Regions from separate parts of the Chryseobacterium lathyri genome, predicted to be linked through region 2. Evidence: riboswitches for the same ligand, from Rfam matches in the RefSeq annotation. Region 2 holds a riboswitch; each other region holds the start of a gene.
The links. A riboswitch is a leader RNA that binds a small molecule or an ion and turns the genes downstream of it on or off. The one in region 2 is predicted to bind cobalamin.
Positions count from the first base shown of each region.

Region 1 (3,124 bases), on a different contig from region 2:
AACGGATTCTGTTTTCAAAGCTTCCGCCATATTCATCTGTCCTGATATTGGAAAGCGGTGATAAAAACTGGTGGATAAGGTATCCGTGTGCACCGTGAATTTCTATCATATCAAAACCGGCTTTTACAGCTCTTTTTGCTGCTTCTTTAAAATTCTGTACCTGTTCCTTAATCTCGTCAGCAGTCAGAACATGCGGAATCCTTTCAGTAGGATGATAAGGAATAGGACTAGGTGCAACGGTTTCCCAACCTTCTTCAACAGGAATCTGCAGGTTATTCCATGTGGAACCTTTTCTTCCGGCGTGGGCAAGCTGGATCCCTATTTTACTTTCTGAACGGGAATGGACAAAATCAACAATTTTCTTAAGTTCTTCTGCCTGCTCATCATTCCAGATACCCATACAGTGGTTGGTAATTCTTCCACGAGGCTCTACTCCGGTGGCTTCAACCATGATAAGTCCGGTTCCGCCCTGAGATCTGCTTCCGTAGTGTACAAAATGGAAATCATTAGCCAATCCATTTTCACATGAATACATACACATGGGAGACATTACCCATCTATTTTTCAATTCTATATTTCTAAATTTTATTGGTGTGTATAACATTTTACTTTTTGATTTTCAATTTAATGATGAATAAAAAAAACATTGTCGAAGTGATGAAAAAGAAGTAAATTTGGCCCCTTTTTAGTCTTACTAATATATGAAAAAAGACATACAGATCAGTTACGAGCATTTTAAAAACAGCAGTGAACTGAACGATATAGAAAAAACCTTATTTGAAAGAGCAATACAAGCCCGTGAAAATGCTTATGCGCCCTATTCGAATTTCCTTGTAGGATGTGCCGTCTTACTGGAAAACGGTGAAATTTATTCCGGCAACAACCAGGAGAATGCAGCCTATCCATCGGGGTTATGTGCAGAAAGAACGACTCTTTTCTGGGTGGCAGCCAATTTTCCGGATGTCAAGGTGAAAAAGATCTTTGTCGTTGGGGGGCCTAAGGAATTTCATGAGAAAAATCCTCCGATTCCACCTTGTGGAGCCTGCAGGCAAAGCCTGATAGAATATGAAACGAAACAGAACGAAAACATCATCCTTTATTTTTCAAGCATGAATGATGAAGTAGTAAAGGTTCATTCTATTAAGGATTTGCTGCCTTTCTATTTTGATTCATCGTTTTTGTAAAGGTGAAATTTTGTGAATAGGAAATTTTGGTTGATGTGAATAGTGAATTTTGCTTCGCAAGTAAATGGTGAATTAAAGTTTTAAGAATCAAAAACCAAAAATCAAGATTTCAAATACCATACTTTTGTCAATGGTCAATTTTATTTTACAAGTGAATTGTTAATTTAAGGATTATTTTCAATTTTGTAGTGTCATGTTCAATACTGATCATTTATACTTTTTAAAAATTTCCCTGCGAAGCAAAATTCACTATTCACCATTCACTATTCACAATTGACCACTCACAATTGACTTTTTGTCTTTTTTGCGCAATAATTTTAAAAAGTTATCTTTGCAAAAATTTTGGTTTCCAGCATTTTGGAAATAATAGGGAATTGGGTGTAACTCCCAGACTGTCCCCGCAACTGTAAATCGCAATAAGATTTCTGTAAAAAACCACTGTTCAGACGGGAAGGTGCAGAAAGCGAAAGTCAGGAGACCTGCCAAAATTATAACTAAAAACGTATTACTTTCGGAGGAAAAGTAAAATAGTATGGATATAAAAAGGTCTTTATTACTACTTTGTTCGTCTTACGGCAGCTTTCTCTTCGGACAGGAGAAGGCGGTTGACACCATTTATATTTTCGACAGCCAGATGAGCAAGGTAAAGCTTTTCCATCCGGTACGTACGATCACTCCAAAAGATCTCGAGAAAAACTCAGCCAATCTTTCTGAACTTTTACGCTTTCAGTCTTCTATTTATGTGAAAGAAAATGGCCGTGGGGCGGTTTCTTCTCCTTCATTTAGGGGAACAACAGCTCAGCAGACTGCTTTTGTGTGGAACGGAATCAACATTAATTCCAGCTTTTTGGGGCAAGGAGATGTGAATAATATTCCACTTTTCGGATATGATCAGATTGATATAAAAGCGGGTGGCGGAAGTGTTGTTTATGGCAGCGGAGCTATTGGAGGAAGTATTCATTTAAATAATATTTTGGATTTCAACAGGGGCTTCAAAGGTTCTGTTTATTCGGAGGCGGGCTCTTTTGATACTTATAATAATTTTCTGCAGGCTTCATTCAGCAATGATAAATTAAGCGTTAAAGTTTCCGGGAGCTATTTAACGAGTCAGAATGATTATAAAGTTCCTGAATTTGTTGTAGGAAGTACGGGATTTTATAATGTTAACGGCAGATATTACAATACTTCAGTTAACATCGGAGCTTCTTATAAAATTGCTGATCACCAGACTATTTCATGGCAGAACCAGATGTTCGATGCATCACAGCATTATCCTGTTTTTGAACAAATCGGAAACAGAACAAAATATAACGCGCAGACTTTAAGAAGCCTGATCGCATGGGATATCAATAAAAGTAATCTTTCAAACAGCTTAAAAGCAGCTTATACAGAAGATAATTTCCAGTATTTTTCGGATCTTAACCAGCCTAAAGCAAGCGGTGCAGAAGGAAAGAATTATATTTTCAAAAATGATTTCAACTATTTCATCACTCCAAAGATCAACATCAATGCTATCGGGGAATTTCAGGTGAATAAAGGGGAAGGTTATCAATCCGGAATTGGAGTCATCAGCAGAAATGTAGGTTCCCTATCCGGCTTAATCAGGTATTTTGCCACGAAGGAGCTTCGTTTTGAAGCCGGGATCAAGAAGGATTTTGTGGAAGATATCTCTTCTCCGCTTCTGTATTCTTTTTCGGGAAAATGGGATGCTTTACAATGGTATCGTATGGGAGCCAGTTTTTCAAGAAACTTCAGATATCCTTCTTTTAATGATCTTTACTGGCAGCCGGGAGGAAATCTGAATTTGCTTCCTGAAACATCCACGAATATTGACATGAGCCATGAGTTCAGCTTAGGAGATTTTAAAATTACATTGAGTCCTTATTATATGGACATCAAAAACCTCATCAACTGGCTTCCTACACCTTATGGATACTGGG
Region 1 covers NZ_JAHXYG010000005.1:129,926-133,049, forward strand. Annotated here, with positions in the region: gene namA (NADPH dehydrogenase NamA) at 1-604, opposite strand, end outside; gene LC418_RS16470 (cytidine deaminase) at 702-1,184, shown strand; cobalamin riboswitch at 1,511-1,685, shown strand; gene LC418_RS16475 (TonB-dependent receptor plug domain-containing protein) at 1,717-3,124, shown strand, end outside.
Region 1: linked by a shared signal. The riboswitch ahead of LC418_RS16475 (TonB-dependent receptor plug domain-containing protein) and the one ahead of metE (5-methyltetrahydropteroyltriglutamate--homocysteine S-methyltransferase) in region 2 are both predicted to bind cobalamin.

Region 2 (3,124 bases):
CTCTTCCTGCCAGCGGATGGTTCTTTCTGTCTCTTTTTTAAGAAGATCATCATATTGTTCAGCGGTCAGTTCCCCTTTTTTAAATTTTGATCTCCATGTCCTTACTTCCTTAGTTTGAGGAAAAGAGCCAATCGTTGTCGTAGGAAATAAGGGAAGCTGTAGAACTTTTTGCTGCTCTTCTTTCCTTATGCTGAACGGGCTGTTTCTCTTTGCATCATCTTCAGTTGTTACATCCGTACGGTCTTTTACTTCCTGATTGTGGATCAAAGCTGAGATTTTACGGGTGTCAATTGCTTTTTTATTTTCGGCATACTGTTGCAGAGCCTGGTAATCTGCCTTTCCGGAAGCAAGCTTTTTCAAGGTAACAATTTCATCAACTTTTTGTTTGGCAAAAGCCATCCATTGCTTAATTTCAGGAGATAATGTTTCTTCATTCGTCTCCAGTTCAAGATCAAAAGGAGAGTGAAGCAGAGAACATGAAGGGGCAATGAAAACCCTGTCTGAACCAATGGTGCTGACCGCTTTTTCTATAAAGCTTAAAGATCTTTCAAAATTATTTTTCCAGATGTTCCGTCCATCTACAATACCTAAGGATAGACTCAATGTTTGAGGAATGGTACGTAAAACTTCATCCAGCTGTTCAGGACATCGTACCAGATCAATATGCAGGACATCTACAGGAAGTGAAGCTGCTAATGAAAGGTTGTCTTTTAAACCTTCAAAATAAGTAGCAAGAATAAATGTAAGATTCGGGAACTGTTTTCTGATTTCAGCATAAACAGATGGGTAGATTTCTCTTGCTTTTTCAGTAAGATCCAGACCTAAAAAAGGTTCATCAAGCTGAATCCATGTGGCATCATGGTTTTCCAGTTCTTTTAAAATTTCGATATATACCGGAAGCAGATTTTCTATGAGGTCCAGTTTATCAAACCCGTCTTCTTTCTCTTTTCCCAGAAGAAGATAGGTAAGAGGGCCTAATATCACAGGCTTGGCATTTATTCCGGCTTCTTTTGCGCTGATGAATTCACTGATGATCTTTTTGGAAAATAATCCGAACTGCTGGTTCTTCTGAAATTCAGGAACGATGTAATGGTAATTGGTATCAAACCATTTTGTCATTTCCATGGCGGTAATGTCGAGGCCGTCTTTCTGGTAGCCTCTTGCCATGCCAAAATATAGATCAAGCTCAGAATTGGCTGCTCTTGAGGCAATTTCTTTATGGCGTTCGGGAATTGCTCCCACAGCTAGAGTCATGTCCAAAACCTGATCATAATAAGAAAAGTCATTGCAGGGAATAAGGTCAATTCCTGCTTCCTGCTGCATTTTCCAGTTCTGCCGGCTAATGGTTTTCCCGGTTTCCAGTAATTCGTTTAATGATGTTTTACCTGACCAATACTGTTCGCAGGCTTTTTTGAGTTCTCTGTGGCGGCCAATACGCGGGCTGCCAAGAATGTGCGTTTGCATGTTTTTAAACTTTAAATTAGACAATTAGTATTTTAAAGGCTCTTTTAGATGCTCCGCAATGCTGTTTGGAAAGAATTTTAAGATATAAATGGATACAGTGAGGACGTAATTTCCCGGTAATGCAGGGACGTTCAAAGTATCATCTATATGAGCTGAAGCTTCAGACCGCGAAAGCATTGTCAATTCAGAATAGGCAGGTCTCCTGACTTGTAACAGTTTTTATCATCCTTCCCGCTTCTGGCAGTGGATATACTTGGATAAAAACCTTTGTCGTGTTACTTACAGTTGCGCGACAGCTCGTGATTCTCATACGATTCCCTATTAATCTACGTTATGTAAAACCTCTTCTGTTTGATGAAGTATGTTAAAGAACAAAATCTATGTCAAAGGTATTGATTAAAGTGAATTGATTGGTTAATTTGCAAAAATTAGGAATATTATTTTGTTTTGGTCTTATTTTAAAGTTAAAAATTCTGTAAATTTGAAAAACATAACCTCAAAAAGAATATTATTCTGTGGAAAGACTTGACGAAAGGGATCTTCAATTGCTCAGAATCCTGCAAAAGAATGCTAAATTGACTGTAAAAGAGATTGCAAAAGAAGTCAATCTTTCACCTTCACCTGTTTTCGAACGGATGAAAAGACTTGAGCAGGAAGGATATATCAAGCATTATGCAGCTGTACTGGAAGCAGAAAAGCTGAACCGTGGGTTTACTGTTTTTTGCCAGATTAAACTTAAAATCCATGACCGTTCTGTAGGAAATCAGTTTGTTGAAGATATCTTACAGATTGATGAAATTGCTGAATGCTATAATATTTCAGGAGATTTCGATTTTCTCCTGAAAGTTCAGGTAAGAGATATGAAACATTACCAGGACTTTGTGTTCAATACGCTGGGTTCATTAGATTCTATAGGAAGTGCACACAGCACTTTTGTGATGGCCGAGGTTAAAAATATTCACGGAGTAAGTATTTAAAAATAAAAGCAGCACCCATAGGATACTGCCATTATAATTTTTTAAATCATTACATTTTTCAATCTTTAAATAAAATTAACTGCTCCATTCTCACTACTGCATTTTGTTGATATTCTTCAGTCAGATTAAATATTTTTCCCAGTTTTTGGGAAGCACTGATAAAACTGATAAAGGTGCAGAGCTCCGAAATTTCTTTTTCGGAAAAGAATTCTCTCAACATGCTGAAATGGCTCTTGAGTATGGAACGGTGATCTTTAGAGAATAGCTCTGCGAAGCTTACGGCTACAGAAATTTTAAGATCTGACTGGCTGAAATCGGGTCTTCCGCCTTTTACCATGCAGTATTCACAGCCATTGCCAAATGCAAGTGTTCTTCGGATCTGTTCCAGTAAATCAGAGTCTAAACTGGTATTTTTGAAGAAAGTCTCTTCAAGTCTGTTCCAGTGGTATAGTATTTCAGTGTTATGGCCAATAAGTTTTTCAAATGGTGTATTTCCATTGTCTGAAAATTCAATTGTTGTCATATTTTTTTATGTCAAATTTCTGTCTAATTCATATAGTTTTAAAATGGATTTAATGGTTAAATTTTATAATTTTGATTATTTCTACTGATTTAATCTAAAAATACAATGAAAATAGTTTTAGACGATTTTGATTATAAAATCTTACGGTTACTGTCTGAAA
Region 2 covers NZ_JAHXYG010000003.1:606,992-610,115, forward strand. Annotated here, with positions in the region: gene metE (5-methyltetrahydropteroyltriglutamate--homocysteine S-methyltransferase) at 1-1,464, opposite strand, end outside; cobalamin riboswitch at 1,640-1,825, opposite strand; gene LC418_RS12155 (Lrp/AsnC family transcriptional regulator) at 1,980-2,441, shown strand; gene LC418_RS12160 (carboxymuconolactone decarboxylase family protein) at 2,500-2,964, opposite strand; gene LC418_RS12165 (Lrp/AsnC family transcriptional regulator) at 3,070-3,124, shown strand, end outside.

Region 3 (3,124 bases), on a different contig from region 2:
AATACACAGGAAAAGCAGTTTGTCATCGCCTTTTTGAAAACCTTATCTGATCAAAACTTTATTTCTAATCCAAAATTTGCAGAATGAGCATGAAAAAAATAATTTTTATACTGAGCCTGACATTATCATGGGGCTGTCAGGCTAAAACCATCAACGACAGTCTGTATATCGCAGATCCTATAAATAATATTATATTGGATGACTGTGATGCTTGCGGCTGTGCGGCAGGAAATGGTTCTTCCGGTTTTGAGTCTTTGCTGAACCCGCAGTTTATCGGGATCAAATATTTTGCCCAGCATTATAAAGCCAAAGAAAACCTTTTTGTAAAAGATCTTACACAGGATCAGTATTTCAATACCCTGCAGGTTTGGGGAAAAATTCCATTGACAGAAAAGCTGAGTGTATACGCCAGCCTGCCATTTCATTTTCATGAGAAGAGAACAATGCAGGGCGATATCAACATTAATGGAATCGGAGATCTGAACCTGATGGGAATTTACCGGATCCTCAGTTCCAAAGATCATTTCCATCAGCTCAACGGTGGTTTGGGGGTGAAAATTCCTTTGGGAAAATTTGATGAAAAAGGAGCTTCAGGAGTCAATCCAAGTTTTCAACTGGGAACGGGAAGCTGGGATTATCAGGCTGCTTTGAACTATAAGTTTCAAAAGAATAAACTGGCTGTACTGATCAACACAGATTACACCGTAAAAACCGAAAACAAAAAGAATTACCGTTTTGGAAACCAGTGGAATTATGCCGCAACAGGTTTTTATCAGCTTGCAGGAAATGAAAAGACCATTTTCTCTGCCAAAGGCGGACTTCAGGGCGAAGTCTATGATAAAAACAAACAGTTTGACGAGGTATTGCCCAAAACAGCCGGAAGCGCTTTATATGGAAAAGTCGGTTTTGAGGCTTCTTATAAAAAGTTCAGCCTGGGTGGAGAAGTCATGCTGCCTGCTTATTCCAATCTGGCAAGCGGGGACATTGAAGCAAAATCCAGGTTCAGTGTTTTTATCAATTTTGGAATTTAATATAATGGCCAAAGCCACCAGGTACAGATTGTTCAATCTTTAGTCTCGTAAAAATTTCAAACTTTAATCTAAAAAACAGGTGGCTGAGATTCCCGAGCCACCTGTTTTTAATACATCTTCTTAATATTTTCTTTTTTTCATAGTGTTGAGAATTAATTTATTATGCCGTTATTGCATATATTAAGTTATTTTCTATCTTTGCCGCAATCTGGTGCGCTGTAAAAAGCACTTAAAAGGGAACCTGGTGAAAATCCAGGACAGACCCGCTGCTGTAAGCTCCACATCAAAGTTTTTGAAGAGTATATCCACTGTTTTTTAATGGGAAGGATTTCAAAAACGGAGTAAGTCAGAAGACCTGCCAGAAGATAAACGTTTGATGCTTTCGTGGAATAAAGCTTAGGACAACAAGGATTCTGTGCAGTAACAGCTGCGCTTTATCTTTGCTATCTTATATCCATTAGCGTCAGCATTATTCTCAATGAGCTAATGGTCAGAAAATGTACTGCTTCACAGTTTAAAAAAGTTGTTATCACATTATTTGTGATGGCATCTCAACTTATATTCTCTCAATCCGGAGACACCATCAGGGAGAAAACCATTCTTCCTATCCAGCTTTACAAAAAAGATTTTAAAGAAATTCTTCCTGCACAGGTACTTTCCGGAGAACAGCTTGAAAGACTGAACAGTCAGTCGGTGGCCGATGCCTTACGGTATTTTTCGGGAGTTCAGATCAAAGACTATGGTGGGATGGGCGGCCTGAAAACTGTTAATATCCGGAGTATGGGAAGCCAGCATGTGGGTGTTTTCTATGATGGTATCCAGCTGGGAAATGTTCAGAACGGAATCGTGGATCTTGGAAAGTTTTCACTGGATGATCTTGAAGCGATTTCTTTGTATAACGGTCAGAAAAGTGAAATTTTTCAGCCGGCAAAGGATTTCGGATCTTCCGGATCTATTTATCTTCAGCCTAAAATACCAGTTTTTAAAGGGAATCAGAAGACCAACTTAACGGTGAAGCTGAAATTAGGCTCCATCAGTTTATTTAATCCTTCCTTCCGTGTGGAACAGAAGCTTTCAGAGAGAATTTCGGCAAGTTTCAGCTCGGAATTTGTACAAAGCGATGGGTTGTATAAGTATAAATACGAAAAGAAAAATTCTGATGGATCTGTTGCCAATGATACCATTGCAAGAAGATATGATTCCTACATCCGGGCGAAACGTTTTGAAGGCGCCTTAAACGGAACCATTAATGATGGAAGCTGGAGCGTACGCGGCTACGGCTATATTTCCGATCGTGGAGTTCCCACAGCCATTGTTAATAATAATTTCACCCCTAAAGGTCAGCAGATGCTGGATGAAAACTATTTTGTTCAGGCCAGTTTCCGTAAAAAGCTGTTCCCAAAATTTGAAACTCAGTTCAAGGCTAAATTTGCCTATGATTACACCCGTTTTTTAGATACGGTGAATGTGGCAACAACCGTTCTGCCCATAGATAATTCTTATGTTCAGAGGGAACTGTATTTTTCCAACTCCAATATCTATTCTATTAATCAAAACTGGGATGTAAGTGCGAGCTTTGATTTTCAGTATAATAATCTCAATGCCAGTCTGAGAGATTTTTCATACCCTACACGATATACTTCACTCGTTGCTTTTGCTACAACCTATCAATGGAACCGGTTTAAATTTTTGGGAAGTATTCTCGGAACTTTCGTTCATGAAAACGTGAAAATGAATGCAAAATCTCCCGATAAAACCGAATGGGCCCCTTCCGCTTTCCTGAGCTATCAGCTTTTAAAATCCAAAGAGCTTACCGTAAGGGCCTTCTACAAAAGAGTCTTCAGGATGCCTACTTTCAATGATCTGTATTACACCATGATCGGAAATGTCATGCTGAAACCTGAATACACAAATCAGTACGATGTAGGTTTTACCTACGAGAAGCTCTTTGACCATCAATTTTTTAAAGGTATTTATGTGAAAGTGGATGGCTATTATAATGAAGTTGAGAACAAGATTATCGCTGTTCCTACCACCAATCTTTTCAGATGGATGATGGTGAATTTAGGTGAAGTGAAAATCATCGGAGCAGA
Region 3 covers NZ_JAHXYG010000001.1:900,622-903,745, forward strand. Annotated here, with positions in the region: gene LC418_RS04070 (cytochrome-c peroxidase) at 1-87, shown strand, start outside; gene LC418_RS04075 (transporter) at 90-1,031, shown strand; cobalamin riboswitch at 1,224-1,408, shown strand; gene LC418_RS04080 (TonB-dependent receptor plug domain-containing protein) at 1,575-3,124, shown strand, end outside.
Region 3: linked by a shared signal. The riboswitch ahead of LC418_RS04080 (TonB-dependent receptor plug domain-containing protein) and the one ahead of metE (5-methyltetrahydropteroyltriglutamate--homocysteine S-methyltransferase) in region 2 are both predicted to bind cobalamin.

Region 4 (3,124 bases), on a different contig from region 2:
ATTTTGTCATGTATTTTGAAAAAGAGGCGAAACCGTCAAGCACCAGTGTAACAACACTAACCCACGGAATGGTCCATGATAATCCTGTGGTTTTTGGAGATTTCAATTTTGACGGGACGGAAGATGTAGCCATAAGAAACGGCAGTGGCGGAAACTATGGCAGTGCTTCTTTTGATGTGTATGTATTTAATTCCACAAAGAAAAAATTTGTTCTGAGTAAAGAACTTACTGAAATTGCCAGCTCCTATCAGGGAATGTTTGACGTAGATTCCAAACGAAAACGATTGACCACTTATGCCAGATCCGGTGCATCTCTACATTACACCTACGAATATCAGGTGATTCCCAACAAAGGATTGGATCTGGTTTACGAAAAAATCAGTGATTTCAGTGATGAAAAAACGAAAGTGACTGTTAGAGAAAAGATTAATAATAAATGGATCGTTAGAAAATCATCCAAATAATAAAAAAGAAATGAAAATACAAAAGGAGATCGATTTTATCCTGGCAGTTGATGCCCTGAAAAACGTACAGAGAAGAAATTACAATGCCGATGATTCCAGAAGGGAAAATACGGCCGAACACTCATGGCAGATCATTATTTTGGCGCAGATCCTTTATCCGTATGCTAAAAACCGTGCAGATATTGATCTTTTAAGGGTCATAAGAATGCTTTCCATTCATGATTTAGTGGAAATAGAAGCAGGAGATACTTTCCTTTTTGATGAACAGGCGATGGTAGGAAAATTCGAAAGGGAAAAGATTTCAGCGCAGAAAATCTTTGGAATCCTTGATGAACCTTTGCGTGCCGAGTTCTTTGAATTATGGCTTGAATTTGAGGAAGAAAAAACGCCGGACGCTATTTTTGCCTGCGCCATTGACCGTATCATGCCGTTTATCTTAAATTCACACACTTCAGGAAGAAGCTGGACGGAAGCCGGTGTGACTGAAAAGCAGATTAGAAACATGCTGGAAAATGCTATTAGAAGGGCATCGGATGAGATGGGAGAGGCCTTTGAGACATTACTGATCAGAAGCTTGGATACTGACAAGGTTGTTCGGTAGATTTATCGCAAAAAAAATTAAAATTAAAACTGCTGTTTTTTAAGATAAACAAGAGCGTTTCACTTATCAGAATAATACAATTTTACAAATACAATTTTTTTTTACCTTATAAAGGGTTTCGGGCGGCCAAAGGCCGCCCGAAACTTATTCTCTACATTATTCTTATCGGTTTTTTAAACTCATCAATCGCTACAAAAGTGAAATCACCCACAATGGCTCTTTCTCTTTCATACGAGTACATTTGCTCCGTATAGATTTCTACATTCACTTTCATACTGGTTTTTCCGACATAGTCAACTTTTCCGATCAGCTCTACAATGGTTCCTGCAGGGATAGGCTTTTTAAAATCGATCTTATCGCTGCTTACAGTTACCACTCTTTTTCTTGCAAAACGGGTTGCAGTGATAAAAGCTACTTCATCCATCAGCTGCATGGCAGTACCTCCGAAAAGAGTGTCATAGTGATTGGTAGTGTTGGGAAAAACCGCTTTAAAAATTCTGGTCTCGGATGCTGCAATTCTTTCTTCTGTAGTCATATTTCATTATTAATTAATGCGAAATGAAATAATATCAAAATAACAGAACAGTGACAGGAATCATGGAGAATCCCTGAAGCAGTCCATCAGATCAATAAACTTCAAATCGCGAAAGTTTCTTGTTTAAAGAAATAGGCAGGTCTCCTGACTTGTAACATCTTTTATCTCCTTCCCGTGCCCTGCACAGTGGATCCTTGATAAAGACTTCAGTTACTTACAGTTGCGCGACAGTCCGTGATTTTCACACGGTTCCCTTTTAATCTGCGTTAAGCAGAACCAATTTCTGTGATGAATTAGCGTTAAACTTTTTCAGGGCAAAAATAAGAATATTACTGCGAAAAACGACAATTATTCCGGACTATTGTAAATAATCTGGCTCATTACCTTTCCTTCCTTGATGGTCCAAAGTGTGACATATCTGTTTTCACCAGAGCTATTGATCATATAAAGATAGATGTGATCATTGTCAAGAGCCGTTACTCCGACATTATTGAAATCCATGGTAGGCTGGAACATATTTTTAATAGCTTCCCTTACAAAAACAGAACCTCTTCCCGGCTGTTGTACTCTGATGGACTTAATCTCAGTCATCCCTTCCGGAAGCCCGTCTTTAATTCCCCATGGTTTTACTTTATCAATCGTAAGGATCTTTCCATCCGTATCTTTTTCCTGCTTTCTGTAACCGGCATTGGACGGATAAACGTCAATAACCACCTTGGTTCTTTGTGAAGTCGGTATTTTTGGATTGCTGTTGTCTGTGAAGATTAGTGATTTCCCGTTCTTGGATTTAGAAGGTGTAAACTGAGGAAGCTGGTCTATAAAGGCAATACGCCCTTTATTTACCATCCCTTCCTTCTCAAGATTCTCATATCTTACAAAAGGTTTTTCCTCATCCTGCTTTTCAGGATATTTAATCCATACCCATTCCGTTTCTCCGGGTGCAGGTTTTACATAAACAAATACATCCCCTTTACGCATCCGGATCTTGTCTACGATTTTTCTGTAGTCATCCTTATGGACGCGCACGTTGGCGTAGCCTTCTTCAGCTTTTACAACACCAAAAGGAACCTTATTCTGTCCCTTGACAAATGCCAAAGAAAAAAGGCTGAAAGCGGAGAGGTACAATGCTTTGTTTATGGAAATCATTTGATGAAAATTTTTGATCCCTCAAATATATAAATTAAATGTTTTTTTGATCAGTAAAATATAACAGTATTTGATTAAAATGATCAATATGTTCTAAAAAAGTTATTATCTGATCAGAAAATAATAAATTTTTTTGTGTAAAACGTTTCAAATGGAGTATTTATTAATTAAAATTTAATAATATGTAAATAATTTAAACTATTTTTCAAACGAAAATCCATACACAAATAAATATGATCAAAAACCTACTTTTTATGCTTCTGCTTTTTTCAGGTGCAGTACAATTTCAGGCAGCCAGTAGAATAGACAATATGTGCGCAGAATCTGCCTTTACTGTTCCGATGAATTTAGCAGCTTCCAATATCAGTTTTACTTCTG
Region 4 covers NZ_JAHXYG010000005.1:11,563-14,686, reverse strand. Annotated here, with positions in the region: gene LC418_RS15945 (XAC2610-related protein) at 1-464, shown strand, start outside; gene LC418_RS15940 (HD domain-containing protein) at 475-1,065, shown strand; gene LC418_RS15935 (acyl-CoA thioesterase) at 1,217-1,600, opposite strand; cobalamin riboswitch at 1,718-1,896, opposite strand; gene LC418_RS15930 (hypothetical protein) at 1,949-2,746, opposite strand; gene LC418_RS15925 (GEVED domain-containing protein) at 2,980-3,124, shown strand, end outside.
Region 4: linked by a shared signal. The riboswitch ahead of LC418_RS15935 (acyl-CoA thioesterase) and the one ahead of metE (5-methyltetrahydropteroyltriglutamate--homocysteine S-methyltransferase) in region 2 are both predicted to bind cobalamin.